DNA from 3 places in the Streptomyces sp. NPDC026522 genome. Region 3 is predicted to be linked to each of the others. Evidence: riboswitches for the same ligand, from Rfam matches in the RefSeq annotation. Region 3 holds a riboswitch; each other region holds the start of a gene.
The links. Region 3 has a riboswitch for cyclic di-AMP ahead of ACZ4M3_RS25730 (transglycosylase family protein). Riboswitches for the same ligand answer to the same signal wherever they lie in the genome.
Positions count from the first base shown of each region.

Region 1: it holds a riboswitch for cyclic di-AMP, as region 3 does, so the genes downstream of both, ACZ4M3_RS24220 (M23 family metallopeptidase) here and ACZ4M3_RS25730 (transglycosylase family protein) in region 3, are expected to answer to the same signal.
Region 2: it holds a riboswitch for cyclic di-AMP, as region 3 does, so the genes downstream of both, ACZ4M3_RS01375 (LysM peptidoglycan-binding domain-containing M23 family metallopeptidase) here and ACZ4M3_RS25730 (transglycosylase family protein) in region 3, are expected to answer to the same signal.

Region 1 covers NZ_JBVHQF010000009.1:284,053-288,333, forward strand. The annotation lists gene ACZ4M3_RS24210 (HPr family phosphocarrier protein) at 4-285, shown strand; gene ACZ4M3_RS24215 (GntR family transcriptional regulator) at 518-1,183, opposite strand; gene ACZ4M3_RS24220 (M23 family metallopeptidase) at 1,390-2,187, opposite strand; cyclic di-AMP (ydaO/yuaA leader) riboswitch at 2,200-2,358, opposite strand; gene ACZ4M3_RS24225 (M16 family metallopeptidase) at 2,558-3,925, opposite strand; gene ACZ4M3_RS24230 (M16 family metallopeptidase) at 3,946-4,281, opposite strand, start outside.
Region 2 covers NZ_JBVHQF010000001.1:313,740-318,020, forward strand. The annotation lists gene ACZ4M3_RS01365 (aspartate aminotransferase family protein) at 1-769, shown strand, start outside; gene ACZ4M3_RS01370 (tyrosine-protein phosphatase) at 821-1,627, opposite strand; cyclic di-AMP (ydaO/yuaA leader) riboswitch at 1,988-2,162, shown strand; gene ACZ4M3_RS01375 (LysM peptidoglycan-binding domain-containing M23 family metallopeptidase) at 2,167-3,159, shown strand; gene ACZ4M3_RS01380 (SGNH/GDSL hydrolase family protein) at 3,323-4,108, shown strand; gene ACZ4M3_RS01385 (MBL fold metallo-hydrolase) at 4,268-4,281, shown strand, end outside.
Region 3 covers NZ_JBVHQF010000010.1:223,271-227,551, reverse strand. The annotation lists gene ACZ4M3_RS25740 (FtsB family cell division protein) at 1-3, opposite strand, end outside; gene eno (phosphopyruvate hydratase) at 119-1,414, opposite strand; gene ACZ4M3_RS25730 (transglycosylase family protein) at 1,665-2,378, opposite strand; cyclic di-AMP (ydaO/yuaA leader) riboswitch at 2,382-2,553, opposite strand; gene ACZ4M3_RS25725 (transglycosylase family protein) at 2,830-3,897, opposite strand; gene ACZ4M3_RS25720 (cytochrome P450 family protein) at 4,012-4,281, opposite strand, start outside.

The sequences.
Region 1 (4,281 bases), on a different contig from region 3:
ACCATGGCAGAGCGCCGCGTCAACGTCGGCTGGGCCGAGGGCCTGCACGCTCGTCCCGCCTCGATCTTCGTCCGTGCGACGACCGCTTCCGGCGTCCCGGTGACCATCGCGAAGGCCGGCGGCGACCCCGTCAACGCCGCTTCCATGCTGGCGGTTCTGGGCCTGGGCGCCCAGGGCGGCGAGGAGATCGTCCTCGCGTCCGAGGCCGAGGGCGCCGAGGCCGCGCTGGACCGCCTCGCGAAGCTGGTCGCCGAGGGCCTCGAGGAGCTCCCCGAGACGGTCTGACCGCCGGGCCCTTCGGGTCATCCGTACGCGGCGGAGCCGCGGCCCCCGTGTCGACCGGGGGCCGCGGCTCCGTTGTTTTTCCGGAATGCCGGCCGCTCGCACCGAATTCCGGCCACCGGAAATCATTCGGCCACCGGCGAATGAGAAACGCACGGCGCAGCGCAATTCCCGGCCGTGCCCGGCCGGGCGGCACGGCGGACCGGATATCACTCCACTTTGTATACGGCCCTTGTTAATGCCGGCCGCTCGCCATGTTTACGGCAGGTTGCGAAGTCCTCACCCTCAGCCGGTGGGATCCGGCCGCCCGGTCGGCGTGCAGCGCGGTCAGCGCCCGGGCGCGCTCGACGTCGCCCCGCGCCACCGCGTCCACGATCGCGCCGTGCTCGGCCCAGGAGTCGACCGGCCGGGCCGGTGCCTGCACCACGTACATCCAGGCGATCTTGTGCCGGGTCTGCGTCAGCACGGAGATCAGCCCGGGGCTGGCGGAGGCCTGCGCGAGCGTCTCGTGGAACCACCCGCCCAGGGCGCGCAGATCCTCTCCGCGGCCGCTCCTGGCCCGTTCCTGGCCCAGTCTGACCAGACCTCGCAGCACCTTGAGGTGGCCCTCGGTGCGCCGGCGGGCGGCCCGGGCCGCGGCGAGCGGCTCCAGGAGCGCCCGCAGCTCCAGCAGGTCCGCCGCCTCCTGGTCGGTGGGCTCGGCGACACAGGCCCCCGCGTGCCGGCGGGTGGTGACGAACCCTTCCGCCTCCAGGGTGCGCAGCGCCTCGCGGACGGGGACGCGCGAGACTCCGTACCGGCGGGCGAGGACCTCTTCGGTCAGCCTGCCGCCCGGCTCGAAGACCCCGGAGACGATGTCGTCACGAATTGCTGTGCATACCGCGTGCGCAGGAATACGCAAGACCTGACTCCGCTCTCATTCCGACTGCCGACGGCCGGCGTTGCCGCCACGGCCGTACTGCGACTCTATTGCAGCACACGGATATTTCCGAGGACGGCTGGAAATACGAAACATTTGCCCGGTGGGCCGAAGGGCGCGGCAGGATACGTGGAAGGCCCCGGCTCGGTGAGCCGGGGCCTTCGACGGAAGCGGTGCGCTGCGTGCGGTCAGACGTTGACGCCGTGCGAGCGCAGGTACGCCACCGGGTCGATGTCCGTACCGTACGTGGCGCCGGTGCGGGCCTCGAAGTGCAGGTGCGGGCCGCTGGCGTTGCCCGTGGAGCCCGAGATGCCGATCTGCTGACCGGCGGTGACCTGCTGGCCGGCGGAGACGTTCAGCGAAATCATGTGCGCGTACTGGGTGTAGGTGCCGTCGTTGTGCCGGATGACGACGTTGTTGCCGTACGCGCCGCCCCAGCCCGCCTCGACGACGGTGCCCGCGCCCACGGCGTGGACGGTGGTGCCCTCGGCGGCGTGGAAGTCGATGCCCGTGTGGCTGCCGGAGGACCACATGCTGCCGCCCGCCTTGTACTGCGTGCTGACGTACGAGCCGTCGATCGGGGCGACGAAGGTGTTGAGGCGCTTGCGCTCCTCCTCGCGGGCCGCGCGCTCGGCGGCGTCGCGCTCGGCCTTGGCCTTGGCCTCGGCGAGGCGCTTGGCCTCGGCGGCGCGCGTCTTGGCCTCGGCCTCGGCCTGTGCCTTGGCGGCGGCGACCTCGGCGGCGCGGTGCTGGGACTCGGCCTGGGTCTCGATCTCGTTCTGGAGCTGGTCGGCGACGACCACGGCGCTGAGGCCGGTGTCCTCCATCGAGGGGGCCGCGGCCCTGTCCGCGGCGAACGCGGGACCGGCCAGGGTGCCGACGACGCCGGTGGTGGCGAGGGCGGCTATGCCGGCGTAACCGGCGGTCTTGCGGCTCATACGGCTTGAACCACGGTGCTTACCGGCGGCACGACTGCCAAACGCCATGAAGGGTTTGATCCTTTCCTTCCCTCTCGCCTACCGGGTTAGCTGACGGGTTCGGAGCAGGAAGGTCTCCTACGGGCCCCTCTTGCGAGGTGGTCCGATTCACCCCAGGGACACTTGTGGGTCCCCGGCTCCCCAGGCTCGCGCCTGACGGGGACTCGGCGATCGCTGTCCGGTGCCGCGGGTGCGGCGCGCACAACTGACGGACAGCACGGCCGACGCTAGGCGGATCTTCCGTCAATCTCCAAACAGAGGCGCGCTTTTGTTACCTACGCCACACCACATACGAACAACCACACCACCAAACAGGCAAAAAGGGACTCCGGCGGACAAGCCACCGGAGTCCCCTGCACCAATCAGGTGGAATGTCCCGTCAGTTGGTGACGACGGTGACCGCACCGATCCCGAGGGCCCGCACGGGCTCCTCGATCTGCGCCGCGTCACCCACCAGGACCGTGACCAGCCGGTCCACCGGGAACGCCGCGACGACCGCCGAAGTCGCCTCCACCGTGCCGGTCGCGGCGAGCTGCGCGTACAACTTCGCCTGGTAGTCGTCCGGGAGCTGCTGCTCGACCTGGTCTGCGAGGGTGCCCGCGACCGAGGCCGCGGTCTCGAACTTCAGCGGGGCCACACCCACCAAGTTCTGCACCGCGACGTCCCGTTCGGCGTCGGTCAGACCGCCCTCCGCGAGGGTGCGCAGTACCGTCCACAGGTCGCCCAGCGCCGGGCCGGTGTTGGGGGTGTCCACCGAGCCGCTGATGGCGAGCATCGAGGCGCCCCTGCCGTCGGCGGTCGAGCGCAGCACCTGGCCGAACGCGCGGACCCCGTAGGTGTACCCCTTCTCCTCGCGCAGCACCTTGTCCAGGCGCGAGGTGAGGGTGCCGCCCAGGCAGTACGTGCCGAGCACCTGGGCCGCCCACACGCGGTCGTGCCGGTCCGGGCCGATACGGCCGATCAGCAGCTGCGTCTGGACCGCGCCCGGCCGGTCCACGATGATCACGCGGCCGGTGTCGTCGGCGGTCACCGGGGGCACGGGCAGCGGCTCGGCGGTGCCGCCGCTCCAACTGCCCAGGGAGTCCGCGAGGACCGCGTCGAGGTCGATGCCGGTCAGGTCGCCGACGACCACCGCGGTGGCGGTGGAGGGGCGCACGTGGGCCTCGTAGAAGGCGCGTACGGCCGCGGAGTCGATCCGGGCCACCGTCTCCTCGGTGCCCTGGCGGGGCCGGGACATCCGCAGGGTCCCCGGGAAGAGCTCCTTGGAGAGCTCCTTCGCGGCCCGGCGCTGCGGGTTGGCCAGCTCGTGCGGGATCTCGTCGAGCCGGTTGCGCACCAGGCGGTCGACCTCGCCGTCCGCGAAGGCGGGGGCGCGCAGCGCCTCGGCGACCAGCCCGAGGGCCTTCGCCAGACGGGAGGCCGGGACCTCCAGGGAGACCCGGATGCCCGGGTGGTCGGCGTGCGCGTCGAGCGTGGCGCCGCAGCGCTCCAGCTCGGCGGCGAACTCCTCGGCGGAGTGCTTGTCGGTGCCCTCCGACAGGGCTCGGGCCATGATGGTGGCCACGCCGTCCAGGCCCTCGGGCTCCGCGTCCAGCGGGGCGGCGAGGTTGATCTCCACGGCAATGACCTGCTGGCCCGGGCGGTGGCAGCGCAGCAGGGTCAGGCCGTTGGGCAGCGCCCCGCGCTCGGGGGCCGGGAAGGCCCACGGCTTGGCCTCGCCGGCCTGCGGCTGCGGGTGGAGGGTCATCGTGACGGCTGCGGTGTCGCTCACTGCTCCGCCCCTTCGTTCTCGGTCTCGTCGGTCTCGTCGGACTCCGCAGTGAGCGGCTCGTACACGAGCACCGCGCGGTTGTCGGGGCGCAGCCGCGCCGCGGCGACGGCCTGCACTTCCTCGGCGGTGATGTCGAGGACGCGCCCGACCGCGGTCAGGGCGAGCTGCGGGTCGCCGAACAGGACGGCGAACCGGCACAGTTCGTCGGCTCGGCCGGCCACCGTGCTCAGCCGGTCCAGCCACTCGCGCTCCAGCTGCGCCTGGGCGCGCTCCATCTCCTCGGCCGTGGGGCCCTCGGCGGCGAACCGCGCGAGTTCCTCGTCCACGGCCGC
Region 2 (4,281 bases), on a different contig from region 3:
CCAGGGCAAGGGGGTGCTCGCACCGCCGCCCGGGTTCCTGCTCGCCGCCCAGGACCTGCTGCGCCGCCACAAGGCGCTGCTGATCGCCGACGAGGTGCAGACCGGTCTCGGACGTACCGGGGAGTTCTACGCCTACCAGCACGAACCGGGCGTGGAACCCGACCTGGTGTGCGTGGCCAAGGCCCTTTCCGGCGGCTACGTGCCGGTCGGGGCGACCCTCGGCCGGGACTGGATCTTCAAGAAGGTCTACTCGTCCATGGACCGGGTGCTCGTGCACTCCGCCAGCTTCGGCTCCAACGCCCAGGCGATGGCGGCCGGACTGGCGGTGCTCACCGTCATGGAGGACGAGGGGATCGTCGCCCACGCCCGGGCGACGGGCGACCTGCTGCGCGGGCGGCTCGCGGCCCTGGTGGACGAGTACGAGCTGCTCCACGAGGTGCGCGGGCGGGGCCTGATGATCGGCATCGAGTTCGGCCGGCCGGCCTCGCTCGGGCTGCGCAGCCGCTGGACGATGCTCCAGGCGGCCCGCAAGGGCCTCTTCGCGCAGATGGTCGTGGTGCCGCTACTGCAGAAGCACCGGATCCTCACCCAGGTCTCCGGCGACCACCTGGAGGTCATCAAGCTGATCCCGCCGCTGATCGTGGACGAGGCGGACGTGAACCGGTTCGTCGGCGCCTTCCGCGAGGTCATGGACGAGGCGCACGGCGGTGGCGCCCTGATGTGGGACTTCGGCAGGACGCTGGTGAAGCAGGCCGTCGGCAACCGCTGACGGCCTGCCGCAGGGACGGCCAGTCGCAGGGACGGCCAGTCGCGGGGTCGGTCAGTCGAGGAGCCGGTCCCTCAGCCGGCCGAGGGTCGCGGGCGTGAGTCCGAGTCCCTCGGCCAGGTAGGGCTCCACTCCGCCCCACGTACCCTCGATGGTCTCGAAGGCCGTGGTCAGGAACTCGGCGCGGGCGTCGAAGAGCGGAGCCAGCAGCTCCATCACCTCGGGGGAGCGGGCTTCGGGCGAGTCGTCGCCGCGCCGCACCCGGTAGCGGTTGTGCGGGGCGTTCGACTCCAGATAGTCCGCCACGATCGCCTCGCGCTCGACCCCGAGGGCGAGCAGCGTGACGGCGATCGAGAGCCCGGCCCGGTCCTTGCCGGCGGCGCAGTGCATCAGGGCCGGGACGCTGTCCTCGGCGAGGGCGTGCACGACCCGGCTGTGCTCGGCCGTCCGGTCCCTGATGATCGCCCGGTACGAGTTCCGCATCCGGGCGGCGGCCCTGCCCTCGCCCAGGAGCCCCCGGAGCTGCCCCAGATCGCCGTCCCGGACCATGGTCCAGAACTCCCGGCCGTCCGCCGGATCCGTCAGCGGGATGTTCACGTTCCGGACGCCGGGGAGATCGACGTCCGGCCCTTCCAGTGCGTGGTCGGCGCCGTTGCGGAAGTCGAAAACGGTGTGGAGGCCGAGCGAGGCCAGGAATGCCACATCGTTTTCGGTGGCATGTGCGAGATGTCCGCTTCGGAATAGAAGTCCCGACCTGACCCTTCGTCCGTCGGTCGTCGGCAGTCCGCCCACGTCACGGAAATTGCGCACTCCGGACAGTTCGGGCCCCGTGGGCGGGTTTGCGGCTATCTGCTGGGTCACGGGACGGGTCCTCCGCATCGTCGTGGGCCGTCGCGGCCGGGGTGGCGGGCGCGCGGCCGGGGGGCCGTTGCCGACTGTCCGAATTGAGCCGGTTGGGAACAACTTGCCATATCCGGGGGCGAGATCGCGGCGGATCCCGTGAGCCAGATCATACGGTGACCGTGCGTGCCTGATCGCGGAACCCGAATTCCCTTGTGGCCGCGGTCGTTGCCGTACCGGAATGGACGGAGGGTGACGGAAATTCAGCCTGCTTTTCCCACCTGCTATTCCGTCAGGAAATTCATGGCTTGTTGTGCCCGGCCCCGCTCGATTACCTTCGCGATCGATCCGGGTGGACCGCCGAATCCTGCCGCCGCCCGGGAACCGCACCCGACTATTCACGCGCGCGGCAGGAGCGGGGGAACCAGGTAAGCCGCTGTTCCGGACCTTCCCGCCGGAACGGCTCGGGGTGAAGCCGTACGCCGTCGCTGCGCGTACGGCCGGACATCTCCAGTCCGAACCCGACAGCTCACCTCGCAGGCGACGGAGAGGAATTCGTCATGCCCGCACACGGCAAGCACCGCCGCCCGAAGTCCCGTGCCGTACCCCGCGGACTGGCCGCCGCCGGTACCGGCGGTGCGGCCCTCGCCCTGCCGCTGCTGGGCGCAGCCGGTGCCCATGCGGCCCCGGCCACTGCCCTGGCGGCCGCCCCCGCCGCGCTGCCCGTCCAGGCCCCGCGGCTCCCGGTGTCCGCGCAGGCCGCGCCCGCCGTCGCCCCGGCCGTCGCCCCCACCGTCTACACCGTCGTCCCCGGCGACTGCCTGTCGCAGATCGCCGCCGACCGCCACCTGTCCGGCGGCTGGGAGCGGCTGTACGCCGACAACCGCGAGGCCGTCGGCGCGGACCCCGCCCTGATCCACCCGGGGCTCAAGCTGACGCTCGGCGGGCACGGGGAGCGGTCCTCCGCCAAGCCGGCCTCCCGAACCTCCGGCCCGGCGTCGGCTCCGTCCTCCTCCGACCGGTCCTCCGGCACGGCTCAGGCGCCTGCCGAGACCGGCTCCGGCAGCGCCGCCGCCGCCGAGCAGCCCGCCGCGCCCGCCGCCCCCGCCGCGCAGGGTGCCGGATCCGCCACCGGCGCCGTCACCGCGGCCGGATTCGTCGCCCCGGTCAGCGGCGGGATCTCCACCCCGTACAAGCTCGCGGGCAGCATGTGGTCTTCCGGTTACCACACCGGCGTCGACTTCATCGCGAGCACCGGCACCACCGTCAAGGCGGTCGGCGCGGGCACCGTGGTCACGGCGGGGTGGGGCGGTGCGTACGGCAACGAGGTCGTGATCCGGCACGCCGACGGCAAGTACTCCCAGTACGGCCACCTCTCGCAGCTGAACGTCTCGGTCGGCCAGAGCGTCACCGCCGGGCAGCGCATCGGGCTCTCCGGCGCCACCGGCAATGTGACCGGCCCTCACCTCCACTTCGAGATCCGCACGGGCCCGTCGTACGGCTCGGACATCGACCCGCTCGCGTACCTGCGCTCGAAGGGCGTCAGCATCTGACGCCGGACGGGCGTGAGCAGGTAACCGCGTGAGGCCGGGACCCCGAGGGGGTTCCGGCCTCACGCGATTCTTATTCCGCATGTGCATGGTGGCGTAGATCACGGTCCGTCAAACCCTGCTTACGTTGGCGTAGGTCGCCCGCGGGGGTGAAGGATGTGGTGCTGTGGCAGCGACGAAGACGACACTCAAGACCATCGGTTCGTACGCGGCGATCGGGGACAGCTTCACCGAGGGCGTAGGGGACCCGGGACCCGGGGATTCGTACCTCGGCTGGGCGGACCGGCTGGCCGTGCTCCTGGCCGACCAGCGGGAAGAACACGATTTCCGGTACGCGAACCTGGCCGTCCGGGGGAAGGTCCTCGACCAGATCGTGGCCGAGCAGGTGCCGAGGGCCAAGGCCCTCGCGCCCGACCTCGTCACCTTCTGCGCGGGGGGCAACGACATCATCCGTCCGGGAACCGACCCGGACGACGTGGCGGAACGCTTCGAGGCGGCCGTCGCCGACCTCGCCGGCTCCGTCGGCCAGGTCATGATCACGACCGGCTTCGACACCCGGGGCGTACCGGTCCTCAAGCACCTGCGGGGCAAGGTGGCGACGTACAGCGCACACGTGCGCGCCATCGCCGACCGGTACGGCTGCCCGGTGCTCGACCTCTGGTCGCTCAAGTCCGTGCAGGACCGGCGGGCCTGGGACACCGACCGGCTGCACCTCTCGCCCGAGGGGCACACCCGGGTCGCGCTGCGCGCCGCCCAGGTGCTCGGGCTGGACGTACCCGCCGATCCCGACCAGCCGTGGCCGCCGGAGCGGCCGCGCGGCTCGGTGGACGTGACGCGGGACAACATCCAGTGGGCGCGCGAACACCTCGTGCCCTGGATCGGGCGGCGGCTGCGCGGCGAGTCCTCGGGGGACCACGTCGAGGCGAAGCGGCCGGACCTGCTGCCGCTGTAGGGCGTACGCGACGGGGGCGGGACCGCACGACGCGCCGGCGCGGGGCCGCGAGACCGCGACACGCCGGGGGCCCGCAAGCGGAATCCCTCGGGGCCGGTGTGCGTTGGGATGGTCGTAGACACGAACGACCGTCCTGCCCCCATCCTCACAGGAGGCGCCTTGTCCGGCTCCCG
Region 3 (4,281 bases):
CATGGTCCCGCCTCCCCTTCGCACGCGGTACGCAATACGTCCCCGCACACGGTACGGGACCGAGTGCGGGGACGTACGGAGGCCAGCGCCGCGAGGCGGTGATTGGCCCTTGTCGTGCTTACTGGTCCGCGGACCTGAACCGCGGGAAGGCCGAGCGGCCCGCGTACACGGCGGCGTCGTCGAGGATCTCCTCGATGCGCAGCAGCTGGTTGTACTTGGCGACGCGGTCCGAGCGGGCCGGGGCGCCGGTCTTGATCTGACCGCAGTTCACGGCGACGGCGAGGTCGGCGATGGTGACGTCCTCGGTCTCGCCGGAGCGGTGCGACATCATGCACTTGAAGCCGTTGCGCTGGGCCATCTCGACGGCGTCGAGGGTCTCGGTCAGCGAACCGATCTGGTTGACCTTGACCAGCAGGGCGTTCGCGGAGCCCTCCTCGATGCCGCGGGCCAGCCGCTCCGGGTTGGTGACGAAGAGGTCGTCGCCGACGATCTGGACCTTGGCGCCCAGCCGGTCGGTGATGGTCTTCCAGCCGGCCCAGTCGTCCTCGAACAGCGGGTCCTCGATGGACACGAGCGGGTACGCCTCGACGAGCTCGGCGTAGTAGTCGGTCATCTCGGCGGCCGAGCGGGACTGGCCCTCGAACTCGTACTTGCCGTCCTTGTAGAACTCGGACGCGGCGACGTCGAGCGCGAGCGCGATGTCCTTGCCCGGGGTGTAGCCGGCCTGCTTGATGGCCTCGAGGATGAGGTCGAGCGCGGCGCGGTTGGACTCCAGGTTCGGGGCGAAGCCGCCCTCGTCGCCCAGGCCGGTGGACAGGCCCTTGGTGTGGAGGACCTTCTTGAGGGTGTGGTAGACCTCCGCGCCCCAGCGCAGCGCCTCGGAGAAGGACTCCGCACCGATCGGGGCGATCATGAACTCCTGGATGTCGACGTTGGAGTCGGCGTGCGACCCACCGTTGAGGATGTTCATCATCGGGACGGGCAGCAGGTGCGCGTTCGGGCCGCCGAGGTAGCGGAAGAGCGGCAGGTCCGAGGCTTCGGACGCGGCGTGCGCGACGGCCAGGGAGACGCCGAGGATGGCGTTGGCGCCGAGGGAGGCCTTGTTGTCGGTGGCGTCCAGGTCGAACATGGCCTGGTCGATCAGCCGCTGCTCGGTGGCGTCGTAGCCGACGAGCTCCGGGCCGATCTGCTCGATGACGGCGAGGACGGCCTTCTCGACACCCTTGCCCATGTAACGGTTGGGGTCACCGTCACGGAGCTCGATGGCCTCGAATGCGCCGGTGGAGGCGCCGGACGGGACTGCAGCACGGCCGGTGCTGCCATCGTCGAGGCCCACCTCGACCTCGACCGTGGGGTTGCCTCGGGAGTCCAGGATTTCCCGGGCTACGACGACGTCGATGGACGGCACGAGCATCTCCTTCTGGGATGTGACGCTGGGTGTGCGGTGGCAGGCGGCCGTGGGACGGCCCTGCCGACTAGAGCCTAACCGGCTCCGGGCACTGGACCCGCCGACCGCCCGGGTCCTGGGACGAAAAACCGGCCGGACACCCGCTTTCCCGGACAAAGGGTCCGCCGATCGGCCGTGGTCCGGCCGCGGACGCGCCACCGCCCGGCGCGTGGGGGTACGCGCCGGGCGGTGGCCGGAGTCGGTGTTACCCGATGGTTCAGCTGAGCTTCAGCTTCTGACCCGGGAAGATCAGGTCGGCGTCGGGGACGATGTCCTTGTTCAGCTCGAAGAGCTTCTCCCAGCCGCCCTTGACGCCGTTCACCTCGGCGATGGTGCCCAGGGTGTCGCCCTCCTTGACCTCGTACGAGCCGTTGCCCGTCTTCGGGGTCTCGGTCTTCGGGGCGGCCTTGGTGGTGGGGGCCTCGGCGCGCTCGGAGCGGGTGACCGGGGCCTCGGGCCGCTTGGTCTCCTTCTTCGGCGCCGGGGCGGCCTTGGTCTCGGTCTTCGGCTGCGGCTTGGGAGCCTCGGCCGCGCCGCCGCCGCTGTACGAGGAGTTCGACAGGCCCACGCCACAGGACGGCCACGCGCCCTTGCCCTGGCCCTTGAGGACCTTCTCGGCGATGGCTATCTGCTGGGCCCTGGAGGCCTGGTTGGCCTGCGCGGCGTACGCCTTGCCGCCGTAGGCGGCCCAGGTGGAGGACGAGAACTGCAGGCCGCCGTAGTAACCGTTGCCGGTGTTGATGGCCCAGTTGCCGCCGGACTCGCAGGCCGCGACGCGGTCCCACTCGGAGCCGGTGGCAGCGCTCGCGGAGCCGGCTGCCATGAGCGGCGCGGCGACGGCGACACCGGCGACGCCGGCGAGCGTGACGATACGGGTGGTCCGCTCAATGGCCGTGGCGCGGCGGTGCTTGCCCTTGCCGGAAAGCAGCATGGAGTTTCTCCTCACCGACGCCTGCGAGGTGAGCTGTCGGGTTCGGGCGAGTGAGTTGCCCGGCCGCGCGACCAGCGCGCGGCTTAACCCCTAGCCGGTTCCGTGGCCGTCTCTCAACGGCCGGTCCCGGCGCCTACCTTGGTTCCCCCGCTCCTGCCTTCGGCGCTTTACGCGACGACTGTTCCCTCCGTCCGCCGGCAGGATTCGGCGATGCGGTCGAAGGGGCCCGCGGTGGCGAGCGATTCAGAAGGTAGACAGGTCTCTCCCCGATGTTCAACGAGGGACATCGGGGAGAAATCGGCCTGCTTGCGTTCCGCTTAGGGGCGTTTTCGCAGGTGAGGGCGGGGTTTGCGGGAGCTTCGGTACGAGACACGCCAGTTGACCGGAAGAGACGCATGTCTCACTTGCGGATAACGGGCATTCAGCTCTTTACGGCCGCCCGAAGTGCCCGTTATTTCTTGGTTAGATCCAGATTCTGCCCGGGCTTGATGAGGTCGGCGTCGTTGCCGATGACCTGCTCGTTGGCCTGGTAGAGCGCGTTCCAGCCCCCCTTGAGGCCCTGGGCGTCGGCGATGGCGGTCAGGCTGTCGCCCGCCTTCACCGTGTACGTGGGGTCCGACGCGGCGTCAGGCGCCGCGGGCGTCTCGACCGCCGCCGGGCCGCGGTGCTTGCCGCCGCCCTCGGCGGTGGAGCCGGTCGCGGAGTCGGCCGCGGGGGCGTTCGGCGTGGCGGAGGGGGTCCCGGCGGCCGGGACGGTCGGCGTGGCGGGCGTCCCGGACGGGGCGGGCGTGGCCGGAGCCGTCGGGCTGCCCGGGGTCGTCGGGGTGGCCGGGCCGGTGGTGGCCGGGCCGGTGGGCTGCGTCGGGCCGGTGGGCTGCGTCGGGCCGGGCGTCGTCGGCAGGTCCGGCTCGGGCATGACGGGCAGTCCGCTGTTGGGCGCGAGCGGCGCGACGGGCAGCGCGAACGGCGCCGTGGCGGACGGGCTCGGGGCGCCGGGGGCCGGGGCGGCCGGGGTGGGTGCGCCGAAGTCGGTGGCGGGGTCACCGGAGCCGGTGTCCGGGACCGCGTTGTCGGGGCGGGACGGGCTGGGGGCGACCTGCCGGGGGGTGCCCGGTGCGCCCGGGTCCACGTCGGCGGCGGGGCCGTCCTTGACCAGCCCGGAGGAGGCGGCGCACAGCGGCCACGCCTGGGGGCCCTGCGAGGCCAGCACCCGCTCGCCGACGGCTATCTGCTGGGACCGGCTCGCGAGGTCGGGGCGCGCCGCGAATTCGAGACCGCCCGCGTTGTTCCACTGCTCCTGGGTGAACTGGAGTCCGCCGTAGGCACCGCTGCCGAAGTTGGCGCTCCAGGTGCCGCCGCTCTCGCACTCGGCGACGCTGTCCCACGTGGAGGTGTCGGCAGCCGAGGCGTTGGTGGCCGCCAGCAGCGGCAGGGCCAGCGCGGAGCCCGTGACTCCGGCGGTGACGACGATGGCGGGTACCTGGCGGGGGCGTCTGTGGCGGCCGTTCCCGGAACGCATGTAGTGCACCTTTCGCATAACGGCGGGGTAACGGCAGAACCTAGCCCCCTTCGAACGCATGTCACAAGTTCGGCCGGTAGCTGACTCCGGGTCAGCAGGTGCCCCGTTATGGCCTCAGGTGTTTCGGGGTGTGAAGCGGACCGGAAGGGTGCGCAGGCCACGCATGATGAGTCCGCCGCGCCAGCGCAGGTCCGCAGGTGGAACGGCGAGTTCCAGATCCGGCAGACGCATCAGCAAACTCGCGAGGGCGGTCTGGCCTTCGAGCCGGGCCAGCGGGGCGCCGAGGCAGTAGTGGATGCCGTGGCCGTACCCGAGGTGCTGATTGTCACTGCGGGAGAGGTCCAGGGTGTCCGGATCCGCGAACCGCCGGGGGTCCCGGTCGGC